Linked DNA regions of Urbifossiella limnaea. The main gene of each other region encodes a partner of the protein of the gene in region 2 in a complex. Links are inferred from orthologs where the notes say so. Each region holds a gene or a part of one and is shown on either strand. Other genes may lie near its edges.

The links.
Region 1: the proteins of carB (region 2) and carA are in contact, whole or in part, in a solved structure (PDB 1KEE), measured with the Escherichia coli proteins. The link is inferred for Urbifossiella limnaea from one-to-one orthologs.

What each region holds. Positions count from the first base shown.
Region 1 is NZ_CP036273.1:4,364,542-4,369,556, reverse strand. The notes cover bases 2,141-5,015. They hold carA (glutamine-hydrolyzing carbamoyl-phosphate synthase small subunit), read right to left. Parts: upstream 4,194-5,015; coding sequence 3,087-4,193; downstream 2,141-3,086. Other genes in these bases: ETAA1_RS17900 (Gfo/Idh/MocA family protein), read left to right, coding at 4,384-5,015; ETAA1_RS17910 (hypothetical protein), read left to right, coding at 2,141-3,047. Also shown: hydroxysqualene dehydroxylase HpnE, read left to right, coding at 1-428; ETAA1_RS17915 (hypothetical protein), read left to right, coding at 538-1,752; more of ETAA1_RS17910, read left to right, coding at 1,770-2,140. UniProt on the Escherichia coli protein: Small subunit of the glutamine-dependent carbamoyl phosphate synthetase (CPSase).
Region 2 is NZ_CP036273.1:3,401,147-3,409,286, forward strand. Bases 4,281-8,140 are described here. They hold carB (carbamoyl-phosphate synthase large subunit), read right to left. Parts: upstream 7,781-8,140; coding sequence 4,481-7,780; downstream 4,281-4,480. Other genes in these bases: ETAA1_RS13895 (hypothetical protein), read left to right, coding at 4,281-4,417; ETAA1_RS13905 (hypothetical protein), read left to right, coding at 7,937-8,140. Also shown: ETAA1_RS13880 (DUF1549 domain-containing protein), read left to right, coding at 1-2,026; ETAA1_RS13885 (type IV pilus twitching motility protein PilT), read left to right, coding at 2,114-3,211; ETAA1_RS31890 (hypothetical protein), read right to left, coding at 3,215-3,370; ETAA1_RS13890 (5-formyltetrahydrofolate cyclo-ligase), read right to left, coding at 3,374-3,976; more of ETAA1_RS13895, read left to right, coding at 4,100-4,280. UniProt on the Escherichia coli protein: Large subunit of the glutamine-dependent carbamoyl phosphate synthetase (CPSase).

The DNA of each region.
Region 1 (5,015 bases), 960 kb from region 2 along the record:
ACGCGGTGCTGGTCGATTGCCTCGGCCAGTGGGTGTTTTCCCGCGGCGAAGTGGCTCCCGGCGAGTTCTACCTGCAAGTCGTGGTGAGCGCCGCCCGGCCTCTCAAGGGGCTCGGCCGCGACGAGATTCAGACGCGAATCGGCGAGGAACTCGCCCGCGTGTTCCCCTCGGTGGCCCGGGCGACGCTGCTGCGCTCGAAGGTGGTGACGGAGCACACCGCGACGTTCAGCGCCGTGCCCGGCGTGGATCGGTTGCGCCCGCCGCAGGCGACACCGGTGCCGAACCTCGCCCTGGCCGGCGACTGGACCGACACCGGCTGGCCGGCCACGATGGAGGGTGCCGTCCGCAGCGGGTATCTCGCCGCGGAGGCGATTCTGGCGCGGGCCGGGCGCCCCGAGCGGCTGCTACGGCCCGATCTCGGCGGCTGACGCAAGTTTTTCCCACGCCCGCGCCGATGACGACGACAGGACACTGGAACTCCGCGGGCCGGCGCGTCACAATAGGTACGACCGGTACGCCTCCCCCGGGGCTCCACTCATGCTCGGGCTCGTCCTCACCGCAGCCATCGCACCCGCCGCCCCGCCGGTCGATCCGGACCCCAAGCACCTCGCGGTGCCGCCGGCCGAGCAGGCCCGGGCCGCGGCTCTCGTCGAAAAGCTCGGCAGCCCGCGGTTCGACGACCGCGAGAAGGCACAAGAAGAACTGTCGGCGATGGGCCGCCGGGCCGTGCCGGCGCTGGCCGAGGGGATCACAAAGCACGCCAGCGCCGAGGTCCGCGCCCGCTGCCAGGCGCTCTACCCGCGCGCCCGCGCCGACGACGTTCAGGCCCGGCTCGCGGTGTTCGTCGCCGACGAGGCCGGAAAGTTTGAGCACGACTTGCCGGGCTGGGGCGAGTTCCTGCAGGTCACCGCCGGGTGCGGCCCCGCGGCGCGGACGGTGTTCGCCGAGATCGTCAGCAATCCCGTGGGCCGCGAGTTGGTGATGACCGACCTGGCGCCGCAAGACCTCGGCGCCCGCATCGCCGCCCGGAAGCAGGAGATTTACCAGCGGCGACTCACCGGCACGCGCACCGGCCAGGTGCAGGAGCCGCCCGTGGTCGAACTGCTGGCGCTGATGCTGGCCGAGTCGCGGATCCCCTCGAAGCACATCCCGCGGACCACGAGCAGCGTGATCGTGTTCACCATGCCCGGGTTCGCCACGGCGGTGAACGGCGGCGGCCGCGAGGCCCGGGTGTACCGCACCATCGCCGGCAAGTGGGTCGCCAGCCGCGACGACGCAACGGTCATGATGCAGGCGCTGTCGGTGGGTACGGCGCTGGAACTGCCAGAGGTCGCCGACCTGGGCGCCCGGATGCTGCAGACGGCAGGCGTCACCGCGCTCAACAAGGCGCAGGCGGCCATGCACGTCGCCAAGTCCGGCAACCCGAAGTTCCTGCCGGCGCTGGAAGCGACGTTCAAGGACGAGTCGGTCGTGCGCTCGGTCGGGGTCGTGGTAGCGGCGCCGCTCGCCGCCCCGGTCCCACCCCAGGCAGCCACGAAGGTGGTTCAACTGCGCGACATCGCCCTCGCCTCAGCCATCCTGCTGACGGAGCAAGACCCGACCGAGTACGGGTACGAGCTGTCGAACAACCCGCAGCGGACGGCCCGCTACAATTACACGCTGTGGACGCTCCCCGCGGACCGGCGGGCGGCGGCGTTCGCGAAGTGGACGACGTGGCGGGCGGCGAACCCCGACTTCGGTCAGCTTCGGTAGCACTCCCGGAGTTTCCCATGCCTCGGCTGTGGGCGGTGCTGGTGGTGGCGGGCGCGGCGGTCGTGGGGACCGGCCGCGCCGACGAGCCCGCGCCCGCGGTCGACATTCCGGCCGAGCAACTGGCGAAGGCCCGGCTGCTGGTCCGGCAACTCGGCAGCCCGTCGTACCAGGCCCGCGAGGAGGCTTCGGCCGAACTCGCCAAGCTCGGACGCGCCGCCCGCCCGGCGCTACTAGAAGCCGTGGCCGGGTCGCCGGACTACGAAGTCCGCGCCCGCGCCGCGCGCCTCTTGCCGCGGGCCGAAGCCGCCGACCTGCAGCTCCGCATCGACGCCTTCGTCGCCGACGCCGACGGCAAGAAAACTCACGACCTGCCGGGCTGGGACCAGTTCCGCGAGCAGGTCGGTAATGACCGCCCGAGCCGGGCGCTCTTCGCCGAGCTGATGAAGGCGCCCGAAAACCGCGAAGTGCTGACGGCCGTCGCCGGGTCGAAGCGGGAGGGCGGCATCGCCGTCGGCAACCGGCGGCTGGCGGTGTACCTGGCGGAGCAGCCGAACGCCTTCGGCCGCGTTGGGTTCGGCCCCATCCCGCAGCCGAAGCAGCCGACGCTCGCCGACATCGCCACCGTGCTGTTCGGCGAGACGGTGATCCCCTCGGCGGACATCCCGCGGGCGGGGCCGTTCACGTTCATCAACGGAGCCATGCTGGCGCAGAAGCCTCAGTCGTTGCAGGTCGCTACGAACCCGACCGGCCACGCGCACGGCGAGGCCTACAAGAAGCTGTTGCTGCGGTGGGTCGACACCCGCAGCAGCCCGGAGGATTTGAGTCAGTTGGTGAACACGTACCCGAACCTCAGTCAGGTGAGGGACATGACCCCGATCCTGCGGCGGGCGGCGACGGCCGACGGCGTGCAGGGCATGTCCCGCGGGCAGTCGTTGACGTTCCTGGTGCAGCGGAACAAGAAGGCCGAGCACCCGTTCCTGAAGGCCCAGTTGAAGAACGAGACGCTGGTCGGGGCGGTGTATCTGGGGCAGAACCCCAACGGCCAACCGATCCAGGCGAACTGCCAGCTGCGCGACGTGGCACTGGCGCTGCTGATCGCCGAGACGGGTCAGAACCTGCACGAGTACGGGTTCCAGACGGCCCCCGGGGCGAACCTGAACCCGGTCCAGAACCCGTACCCGACGTACGCATTCATGGCCGATGAGGACCGCGACCGGGCGCAGCGGAAGTGGGCCGAGTGGGAGGCGAAGCACCCGATCCCGGCGTACGACCCTGGGCCTCCGGCGAAGAAGTGACTGAACGCCGCTCGCGACACCGCGGGCGGCGAAACCGGCTCAGCCCATCAGCGTGCGGAACTCCTCGAAGAGGTAACTGCTGTCGTGCGGGCCGGCCGCGGCTTCAGGGTGGTACTGTACGCTGAATGCCCGTAGCCCCGTGTGCCGAAGCCCCTCGAGCGTCTGGTCATTCAGGTTCACGTGCGTCGGCTCGGCACCCGCCGGCAGCGTCGAAGGGTCCACCGAGAAGCCGTGGTTCTGCGTCGTGATCTCCACCTTGCCCGTCCGCCGGTCCAGCACCGGCTGGTTCGCCCCGCGGTGGCCGAACTTCAACTTGAACGTCTTCGCCCCCAGCGCCAGTCCGAGCAGTTGATGACCCAGGCAGATGCCGAACACCGGCTTCTTGCCGAGTACGCCCTTCACCGCGTCGATGGCGTAGCCGACCGCGGCCGGGTCGCCGGGGCCGTTCGACAGAAAGATGCCGTCCGGGTCGTAACTCAGGATTTCGTCGGCCGTCGCGGTGCCGGGCACGACGGTCACCTTGCACCCGACCTGCGTCAGGCAGCGGAGGATGTTCCACTTCATGCCGTAATCAACGGCGACGACGTGCCGGTCGGCGGGCCGCGCCGGCAGCACGTGCTCGGCGAACCGGCCGAATCCCTCGGTCCAGGTGAACGGCTTTGGCGGCACCACCTCGCGAACCAGGTCGCGGCCGGCCATCCCGGGAAAGGCCTTCGCCTTCGCCACCAGCTTGGCGTCGTCCGACTCCGTCGCCGACAGCACGCCGTTCATCGCCCCACGGACGCGGAGCCGGCGGACGAGTGCCCGCGTGTCGATCCCCTCGATGCCGGTGACGCCGGCCGCGCGAAGGTAGCCGTCGAGGTCGCGGGTGCTGCGGAAGTTGCTCGGCACCTGCGTGAGCTCGCGGACGACGAACCCGGCCACCCTCACTCGGTCGGACTCGGCGTCGAGGGCGGTGGTGCCGTAGTTGCCCATCAGCGGGTACGTCATGGTGACGATTTGGCCCGTGTAGCTGGGGTCGGTGAGGATTTCCTGGTAGCCGGTCATGCTGGTGTTAAACACGACTTCGCCGGCCGATTCGGCGGCGGCGCCGAACGCCCGGCCGGTGTACACGGTGCCGTCTTCCAGGGCCAGTTTCGCTTGCATTTCCGGGTGGGGTTCGGGGTGCGGGGCGCAAACCAGACCAATCTTAGTGGTTTGGCGCACGGCGGCGAGCCGTCGGTTCGAGTAAGATGGGAACTACTCCGGGGCGTGCGTTGTCAGAACCGGTAGGCCAACAGGTTGCGCCGCCCGGCGTGAAGCTGCGAGCGGCAACCGAACTCGAGTACCTGACCGCATGGCACCCCCGCTCGACCGTCGCAAGTTCCTCGGCACTGCCGCCACCCTGTCGCTCCCCGCGAGCAGCTACGCCGCCGTCGCCGGTAGCAACGACCGGCTGCGCGTCGGCTTCGTCGGGTGCGGCGGCCGCGCCCAGGCCCACATCGACCTCGTGGCCCGCTTCGCGCGCGAAGGGAAGGGCGTCGTCCCCGTCGCCGTGTGCGACGTGTGGGACGGCCTCGACGACGAGTACGACGTGGTCTTCGGCGGCAAGACGACGCGCCGCAAGTACTCGCAAGGGCTTTACCCCTCAGCCCGCAAGTTCGGCCTCGACCCCGCCGACGCCGGCCGCGTCACCAAGGATTACCGCCGCGTCCTGGACCGCGCCGATGTCGATGTGGTGGTGATCGCCACGCCCGACCACTGGCACGGCAAGATGACCGTCGACGCCGTCCGCGCCGGCAAGGACGTGCTGGTCGAAGCGCCGTTCGTGCGCCGCGCCGAGGAAGCCGTGGCAGTCGTGGACGCCTGGCGGCACACCGGCCGCGTCGTCACCGTCGGCGTTCAGGGGATGGCCGACGCGGTGTGGGTCCGGGCCTTCGACGCGATCCGTACCGGCACCCTCGGCCACGTCGGCCACGCCCAGACCGG
Region 2 (8,140 bases):
CATCCTGACCGCGAGCGGCTCGAACGTCGCCAACCCGCCGGCGTCGTACTACAAGGTGCTCCGCGCGCCGGACGCCGTGATGGAGAACACCACGCAACTTTTCCTGGCCGTGCGGTTCAACTGCAACAAGTGCCACGACCACCCGTTCGAGCGGTGGACGCAGGACAACTACTACAACCTCGCCGCCTACTTCGCGCAGGTGAAGCTGAACGAAGACCCCGCCTACAAGGGTCAGCGGATCGGCGGCACCGCGGTCGAGACCGCCAAGGCGCTGGTAGAGGTCGTGAGCGACGGCACCACAGGCGAGATCAAGCACGACCGCACCGGCGAGGTGGCGGCGCCGCGGTTCCCGTTCGTCATCAACGCTGACGTCGGCCCCGCGGCCCAGCGGCGGCAGCAGGCCGCGAAGTGGATCACGTCCGCCGAGAACCCGTACTTCGCCCGCAGCTACGTGAACCGCCTGTGGGGCTACCTCCTCGGCGTCGGGCTGATCGAGCCGATCGACGACATCCGCGCCGGCAACCCCCCGACGAACCCCGAACTCCTCGACCGCATGACGACCGAGTTCGTGAAGTCCGGGTTCGACGTGCGGGCCATGATCCGCACCATCTGCAAGAGCCGGACGTACCAGCTGAGCATCGGCACGAATAAATGGAATCGCGACGACGACATCAACTACTCGCACGCCCTGGCCCGCCGGCTGCCGGCCGAGGTGCTGTACGACAGTATCCACCGCGTAACGGGTTCGGTGAGCCGGCTGCCGGGCCTTCCGCCGGGGTCGCGGGCGGCGCTGCTGCCGGACAGCAACGTCGATCTGCCGGGCGGCTTCCTCGACCTGTTCGGCAAGCCGGTCCGCGAGAGCGCCTGCGAGTGCGAGCGCACCGGCGGCATGAACCTCGGCCCGGTGCTGGCGATGGTGAACGGGCCTATCGTCGGCGACGCCCTGAAGGATCCGAACAACCGGCTGGCGAAGCTGGTGACCGGCGAGAAGGACGACGCGAAGGTGGTGAACGAGATCTACCTGGCCGTACTGGCACGGCAGCCGTCGGCGAAGGAACGGGAAGCGGGGGTGTCCGCGCTCCGCGCCGCCGGCCCGGACCACGCCCGCATCCTGGCCGACTACAAGGTGAAGGCCGACGCCTTCGCCGCGTACAAGACGACGCTCGACGGCCGGCAGACGGCGTGGGAGCAGGCCCGCATCGCCGAGAAGCCGACGGCGTGGATGCCGCTCGAGGTCGTGAAGGCCGAGTCGAAGCAGGGGCCGACGCCGGCATCGCTCAAGGACGGGGCGACGCTGACGATCGGCAAGGACGGGTCAATCCTGGCCAGCGGCAAGTCGGCTCAGGTGGACGTGTACACGGTGGTCGGCAAGGCGAAGATCGGCAAGGCGATTACCGCGGTCCGCATCGAGACGCTGTCCGACCCGGCGCTTCCGAACAAGGGGCCGGGCCGCGCTGAGAACGGCAACTTCGTCCTGAACGAGCTCAAGCTGACGTACCAGAAGGCCGGCAAGGACGACGCCGCGAAGCCAGCCGTGGTTCGGCTGACGGGCGGCCAGGCGACCATCCAGCAGGACGGTTTCCCGGTCGGGAACGCGGTGGACAACAACCCCGCGACCGGATGGGCGGTCGGCAACGGCGTCAGCAAAAACCAGGCGGCACTGTTCAAGTTCCAGAGCCCGGTGCCCGCCGTGGCCGACGGGGTCACGTTCACCGCAACGCTCGACCAGCGTTTCGGCACGAGTCACGTCGTCGGCAAGTTCCGGCTGTCGGTGACGGCGGACGCGAACCCGAAGCTGACGAGCCCGCTATCGGCCGCGGAGGTGGCGCTGCTGGAAACGCCTGCGGCCGAGCGGACGGATGCCCAGAAGGCCCGGCTAAGGGCGATGTATCTGGCGCAGGACCGCGAGTACCAGCGGCTCGCGGCCGACGCCGCCGACGTGCCCCCGACCGACCCGCGCGTGCTCGGAGCGCAGGACCTGGCGTGGGCGCTCATCAACACGCCGGCGTTCTTGTTCAACCGCTGATCGCGGGCTGGGCGTGACGGTCGGTACAAGGCCCGGGGACAGGCGTCCCCGGGCCTTTGCCACTATTGGAGGTGTGAGGAAGACATAATGAGCGAACCCGCAGCGACCTCACTCACCGTTCCGGACCCGCTCCGCGGCTGGCTCGCCGTCGCCGTCGAGGGCGGCGCGTCCGACCTGCACCTGATTGCCGGCCACCCGCCCGTCCTGCGCCTGCACGGCGAGCTGACCGCGCTCTCCGGCCCGCCGCTGAGCGCCGACGCGCTCGGCCCGCTGCTGCTCACCGGGTGCCCTCCCGTAGCCGCCGACCGGCTGGCGGCACAGCGCAGCGCCGACTACTCGTTCGACCTCGTGGTAGGCGGCCGCTCGGCGCGGTTCCGCGCGAACCTGTTCCACGCCGCCGGCCAGCTCGCGGCGTGCTTCCGCGTCATCCCTGCCGACATCCCCGACCTGGAGTGGGCCGGCTTTCCGCAGCCGCTCGCCGACCGCATCGCCACGCTCCGCGACGGGCTCGTCGTCCTCACCGGCCCGACCGGCTCGGGGAAGACGACGACGCTGGCGATGGTCGTGAACCGCCTCAACCTCGCCGGCGGCTACCGCATCATCACGGTCGAGGAGCCCGTGGAGTACGTCTTCCCGCGGCTCCCGCACTCGGTCGTAACACAGCGAGAGGTGGGTGCCGATGTGCCGACCTTCGCCGACGGCCTACGCTCGGGCCTGAGGCAAGACCCGGACGTGATCCTGGTCGGCGAGGTGCGCGACCGCGAGACGGCGCAGATGGCCCTGAGTGCCGCCGAGACCGGGCACCTCGTGTTCACGACGCTCCACACCCGCGACGCGAAGGGGGCCGTGACGCGCTTCGCGGACCTGTTCCCGCAGGACCTGCAGCAGCCGATCCGGGCGCAGCTGGCGCTCGGGCTGCGGGCGGTCGTGAGCCAGCGGTTGTTGCCGGGTGTCGAGCGCGGGACGAAGCGCGAACTGGCGCTGGAGGTGCTCTGGGTGACGCACCCGGTGGCGTCTGCGATCCGCCTCGGGAAGGTCGAGGGGATCGACATGCTGATCGTCACCGGACGGGCCGAGGGGATGCAGTCGTTCGACGAGTCGCTGCGTCAGCTCCTGATCGCCGGCCGGATCACGCGGGCGGTCGCCGAGCAGAACGTCAGCGACCCGAATCTGCTGTACCGCTGACCGCTACTTCGCCGCGTCCTTCTGGATGCGCTCGGCGTCGCCGCGAAGTATCGGCACCATCACCTCGCGGAAAAACACCATCAGCGCCAGCCCGGCGACGAACACGCCCGCCAGCCGGAACAGCACACCGGCCCAGAACGGCGGTTCGGGGCGCCGCACGGCTCAACTCCGCCCGCGGCCGGCGATGGCCCGTGTCTCGGTCAGCACTTGATCCATGAACACGTCGTGCGGCGCGACCGGGATTTCGTCGAAGATTTGGCAGTCGAACGAGAGGGCGACGAGCGGCGCGTCCGGCCTGGCGTTCGCCAACAAGCGGTCGTAATAACCCTTCCCCTGACCCATCCGCCCGCCGCGCGCATCGAAGGCGGTGCCCGGCACCATCACCAGGTCCAGCTCCTCGGGCTGTACCACCTTCGCCGGCAAGCGTCGGAGTTCGTCCTTGGGTTCGAGAATCTTGTACGCCCCCTCCACCAGTTCGCTCATGTCTTCGAGCAGGAACAGCTCCAGCGTGTTCGTCTCGACCACGCACCACGGCACGACGACGCGCTTGCCGTGGGTGAGTGCCTCGGGCAGGGTGTGGCGCGTGCGGACCTCGCTGCCGGCGTCCACGTACCACATCACCGTTTTCGCGGCCTGGTACGCCGGCAGGGCCATGAACCGGCCGCAGATCGTGCGGCTCAGTTCGTCCTTGTCCTTCTGGGCGACGCGGTTCTTGCGGGCCTGCTCGCGGATGGCGGCCTTGCGGGCCTGCGGGTCGTCGGCCATGTCGCGCCTCGGGAGGGTCGATTTCCCATAACTTACCGGCCGCCGCGGCTACCGACATGGGGGTGAGTGGCCATGCGGGTAAAATGAATAGGAAGACCCGAACGACCCCTCCAACCTGTAGCCATGACCACCCTCACACCCAAGCCGTCGTTCGCCCTCATCACGCTGTTGCTGCCCGGCCCCGACCGCAAGCGGAAGCCGAGCCCGTACCACTATCGAATCACTTACCGTAACCCGGACCCGTCGGAGCCCGGTTGTGTGATGACGTGGGACGTGCTCGGCGGCCGCGAGCCGTACCAGATCGCCCTGGAGCGGACCGACGCCGGCAACACCGTTTGGCACTGCACTTGTGCCGACGCGGTGTTCCATGGCGAGAACGACCACGCCCACCACTGCAAGCACGTCAGCGGCCTGCGTGACACACTCCCGCGGGCGGCGTAGGCGAACGGCCGGTGTGAGCCGGCTGGTCGTTGGTGGAAGTGCCTGCCATCCTGAATAGCCGGCTCACGACGGCCGTTCGCCCCGAACTGGGAACCGGTCTTGAAGCGGCACCACGGTCAATTCCTGTTCGCGGAGTGCCCGGCATGCATCGGCGGCGGCCTCCGCGGCGGACAGCGTAGTGATGCACGTCACCCGGTTGGAGACCGCCCCGGCCCGAATCTTGCGCTCGTCGGACGAACTGCCCCGGCCGCTCGGGGTGTTGATGACGAGCGCCACCTCGCCGTTCTTCATCTTGTCGAGCAGGTTCGGCCGCCCCTCGGCGATCTTCGGCACCACCTCGACGGGAATGCCGCGCTCGGCCAGGAACTTTCCTGTGCCCCGGGTGGCGATCAGTTTGTAGCCCATGTCGGCGAACGCCTTCACGACCGGGGCCACGCCCTCCTTGTCGCGGTCGGCCACCGACACGAACACGGTCCCGCTCAGGGGCAGGGGGGCGCTCGCGGCCATCTGACTCTTGGCGAACGCCATCGGCAGCTGGTCGTCGATCCCCATCACCTCGCCGGTCGACTTCATCTCGGGGCCGAGGATGATGTCCACGCCGGGGAACTTGTTGAACGGGAACACGCTCTCCTTGACCGAGTAGTGCGTCGGCACCACCTCGTCCTTCACGCCCAGCTCGTCGAGGGTCTTTCCGGCCATCACCAGCGCCGCGAGCCGGGCCAACGGCACGCCGGTCGCCTTACTCACGAACGGGACTGTGCGGCTGGCGCGGGGGTTGGCCTCCAGGATGTACACGACGGGGGCGGCACCGCGCATCCCGGCGACGGCGAACTGGATGTTCATCAGCCCCTTCACGTTCAGGGCCGCGGCCAGCTTGCGCGCCTGACTCTTGATCTCCTCGATGACGGCAGCCGGCAGGCTGTACGGCGGGATGACGCACGCCGAGTCGCCGCTGTGGATGCCGGCTTCTTCGATGTGCTGCATCACGCCGCCGATCACCGTGCGGGTGCCGTCCGAGAGGCAATCGACATCGACTTCGGTCGCGTTTTCGAGGAACTGGTCGATGAGGACGGGCCGGTCCTTGCTCACGTCCGGGCCGACTCGCTCCATGTACGCTTCGAGCTCGTCCTCGGTGTAGACGATCTTCATGTCGCGGCCGCCGAGCACGAAGCTCGGGCGGACGAGGACCGGGAAGCCGATCTTCCGCGCCGCGAACACCGCCGCCGGGGCGTCCACGGCGGTGCTGTTGGCCGGCTGCCTTAGGCCGATTTCGTCCACGAGCACGGCGAAGCGCTTGCGGTTCTCGGCAACGTCGATCGAGTCCACACTGGTGCCGATGATGGGCACGCCCGCGGCCTCGAGCGGCTTGGCGAGGTTTAGTGGCGTCTGCCCGCCGAACTGCACGATGACGCCCTCGGGCTTCATGCGGTCGTGGATGTTCAGCACGTCCTCGACCGTCAGCGGCTCGAAGAACAGGTGGTCGGACGTGTCGTAGTCGGTGCTGACGGTTTCGGGGTTCGAGTTCACCATGATGACCTCGTACCCCGCGGCGCGCAGCGCGAACGCCGCCTGCACGCAGCAGTAGTCGAACTCAATCCCCTGGCCGATTCGGTTCGGGCCGCCGCCGAGAATCATGATGCGAGACTTGCCGGTCGCCGGCCGGACCTCGTCCTCCACGGCCGTGCCGGCCGCGGTCCGCGTCGGCGTCTCGTAGGTCGAATAGTAGTACGGCGTGTACGCCTCGAACTCGGCGGCGCAGGTGTCCACGCTCTTGAAGACCGCCTCGACGCCGAACCCCTGGCGGACGCGGCGCACCTCCGACTCGGGGCAGTTCCACAGGTTCGCCAACTGCCGGTCCACGAAGCCGTGCTGCTTGGCCTTTAGCATCAACTCGGGCGTCACCGCGCTCAGCGACCCGAGCGCCGCCAACTCGTCTTCGACGGCGACCAGGTCCGCGATGCCGCGGAGGAACCACGGGTCGATCTTGGTGCGCTGGTGGAGGTCGTCGAGCGACATGCCGCCCTTGATCGCGTAGCGGATGTACCACAGCCGCTCGCTGTTCGGCCGGGCCAGCTTCTGGGCGATCTCGGCCGGCGTCGGCGGGTTGTCGGAGCCCCACCGGTCGCGGCGGTCGCACCCGAGCCCGAACCGACCAACCTCCAGGCCGCGAAGTGCCTTCTGCAACGACTCCTTGAACGTCCGGCCGATCGCCATCGTCTCGCCGACCGACTTCATCTGCGTCGTCAGCGTCGGGTCGGCCTCCGGGAACTTCTCGAACGCGAACCGCGGCACCTTCGTCACCACGTAGTCGATCGTCGGCTCGAAGCACGCCGGCGTCTCGCGGGTGATGTCGTTGCGGAGCTCGTCGAGGGTGTAGCCGACGGCCAACTTCGCGGCGATCTTGGCGATCGGGAAGCCGGTCGCTTTCGACGCCAGGGCGCTGGAGCGGCTGACGCGGGGGTTCATCTCGATCACGATCATGCGGCCGTCCGCCGGGTTGCACGCGAACTGGATGTTCGACCCGCCCGTCTCGACGCCGATCTCGCGGATGATGGCCTTCGCCTGGTCGCGCATCCGCTGGTATTCCTTGTCGCTCAGCGTCTGGATCGGGGCGACGGTGACGCTGTCGCCGGTGTGGACGCCCATCGGGTCGAGGTTCTCGATCGAGCAGATAATGACGACGTTGTCGGCCACGTCGCGCATCACCTCCAGCTCGAACTCCTTCCAGCCGATGACCGACTCCTCGATGAGCGTCTCGCCGACCGGGGAGAGCTGTAACCCCTTGGTGACGAGGTCAATGAACTCCTCGCGGTTGTAGGCGATGCCGCCGCCGCTGCCGCCCATGGTGAAGCTCGGCCGGAGCACGCACGGCAGGCCGATACTCTCGACGATGTCGAGCGCTTGCGACAGCGACCGGGCGACGCCGCTCCGCGGCACGTCCACCCCGATCTTGAGCATGGCGTCCTTGAACTTCTGGCGGTCCTCGGCCTTGTCGATCACGTCGGCGCGGGCGCCGATCATCTCGACGCCGTACTTCGCCAGTACGCCGTGTTTGACGAGGTCCATCGCGGTGTTCAGTGCCGTCTGCCCGCCGAGGGTCGGCAGGAGGGCGTCGGGCTTCTCCTTGGCGATGATCTTCTCGACGACCTGCCAGGTGATCGGCTCGATGTACGTCCGGTCGGCGGTCTCGGGGTCGGTCATGATCGTCGCCGGGTTGGAGTTCACCAGGACGATCTCGTACCCCTCCTCGCGCAGCGCCTTACAGGCCTGGGTGCCGGAGTAGTCGAACTCGCAGGCCTGTCCGATGACGATGGGGCCGGAGCCGATGAGGAGGATCTTCTTGATGTCGGTGCGTTTCGGCATGGAATCCAAGGTGGCGGTCGGGGGCGTGGTCGGCGCAAACTCCGATCAGCTTATGGACCCCCGGCGGGGAGTCTACCGAACCTGGGCGCCGACCCGCTTGACCCTCGCGGTGGTGCCCTCACAATCAGAGTGCCCACCCTTCCCGGAGGAACGCTCGTGATCCGATGTGCAACGCTCCTGACCGCCGCGGCGTACCTGTTCTTCGGCACCGCTACGCCGGCGCAGGACAAGGCCGACGCCGGCGTGAGCCTCAAGGGGAGCGTGGACGACCTGACGCTCCAGGACAAGGCGCCCAAGAGCGGGGTCGTGGTGAGCGCGGCCGGGTGGAAGACACTGCAGGAGGTGTGGGGGATCAAGGAC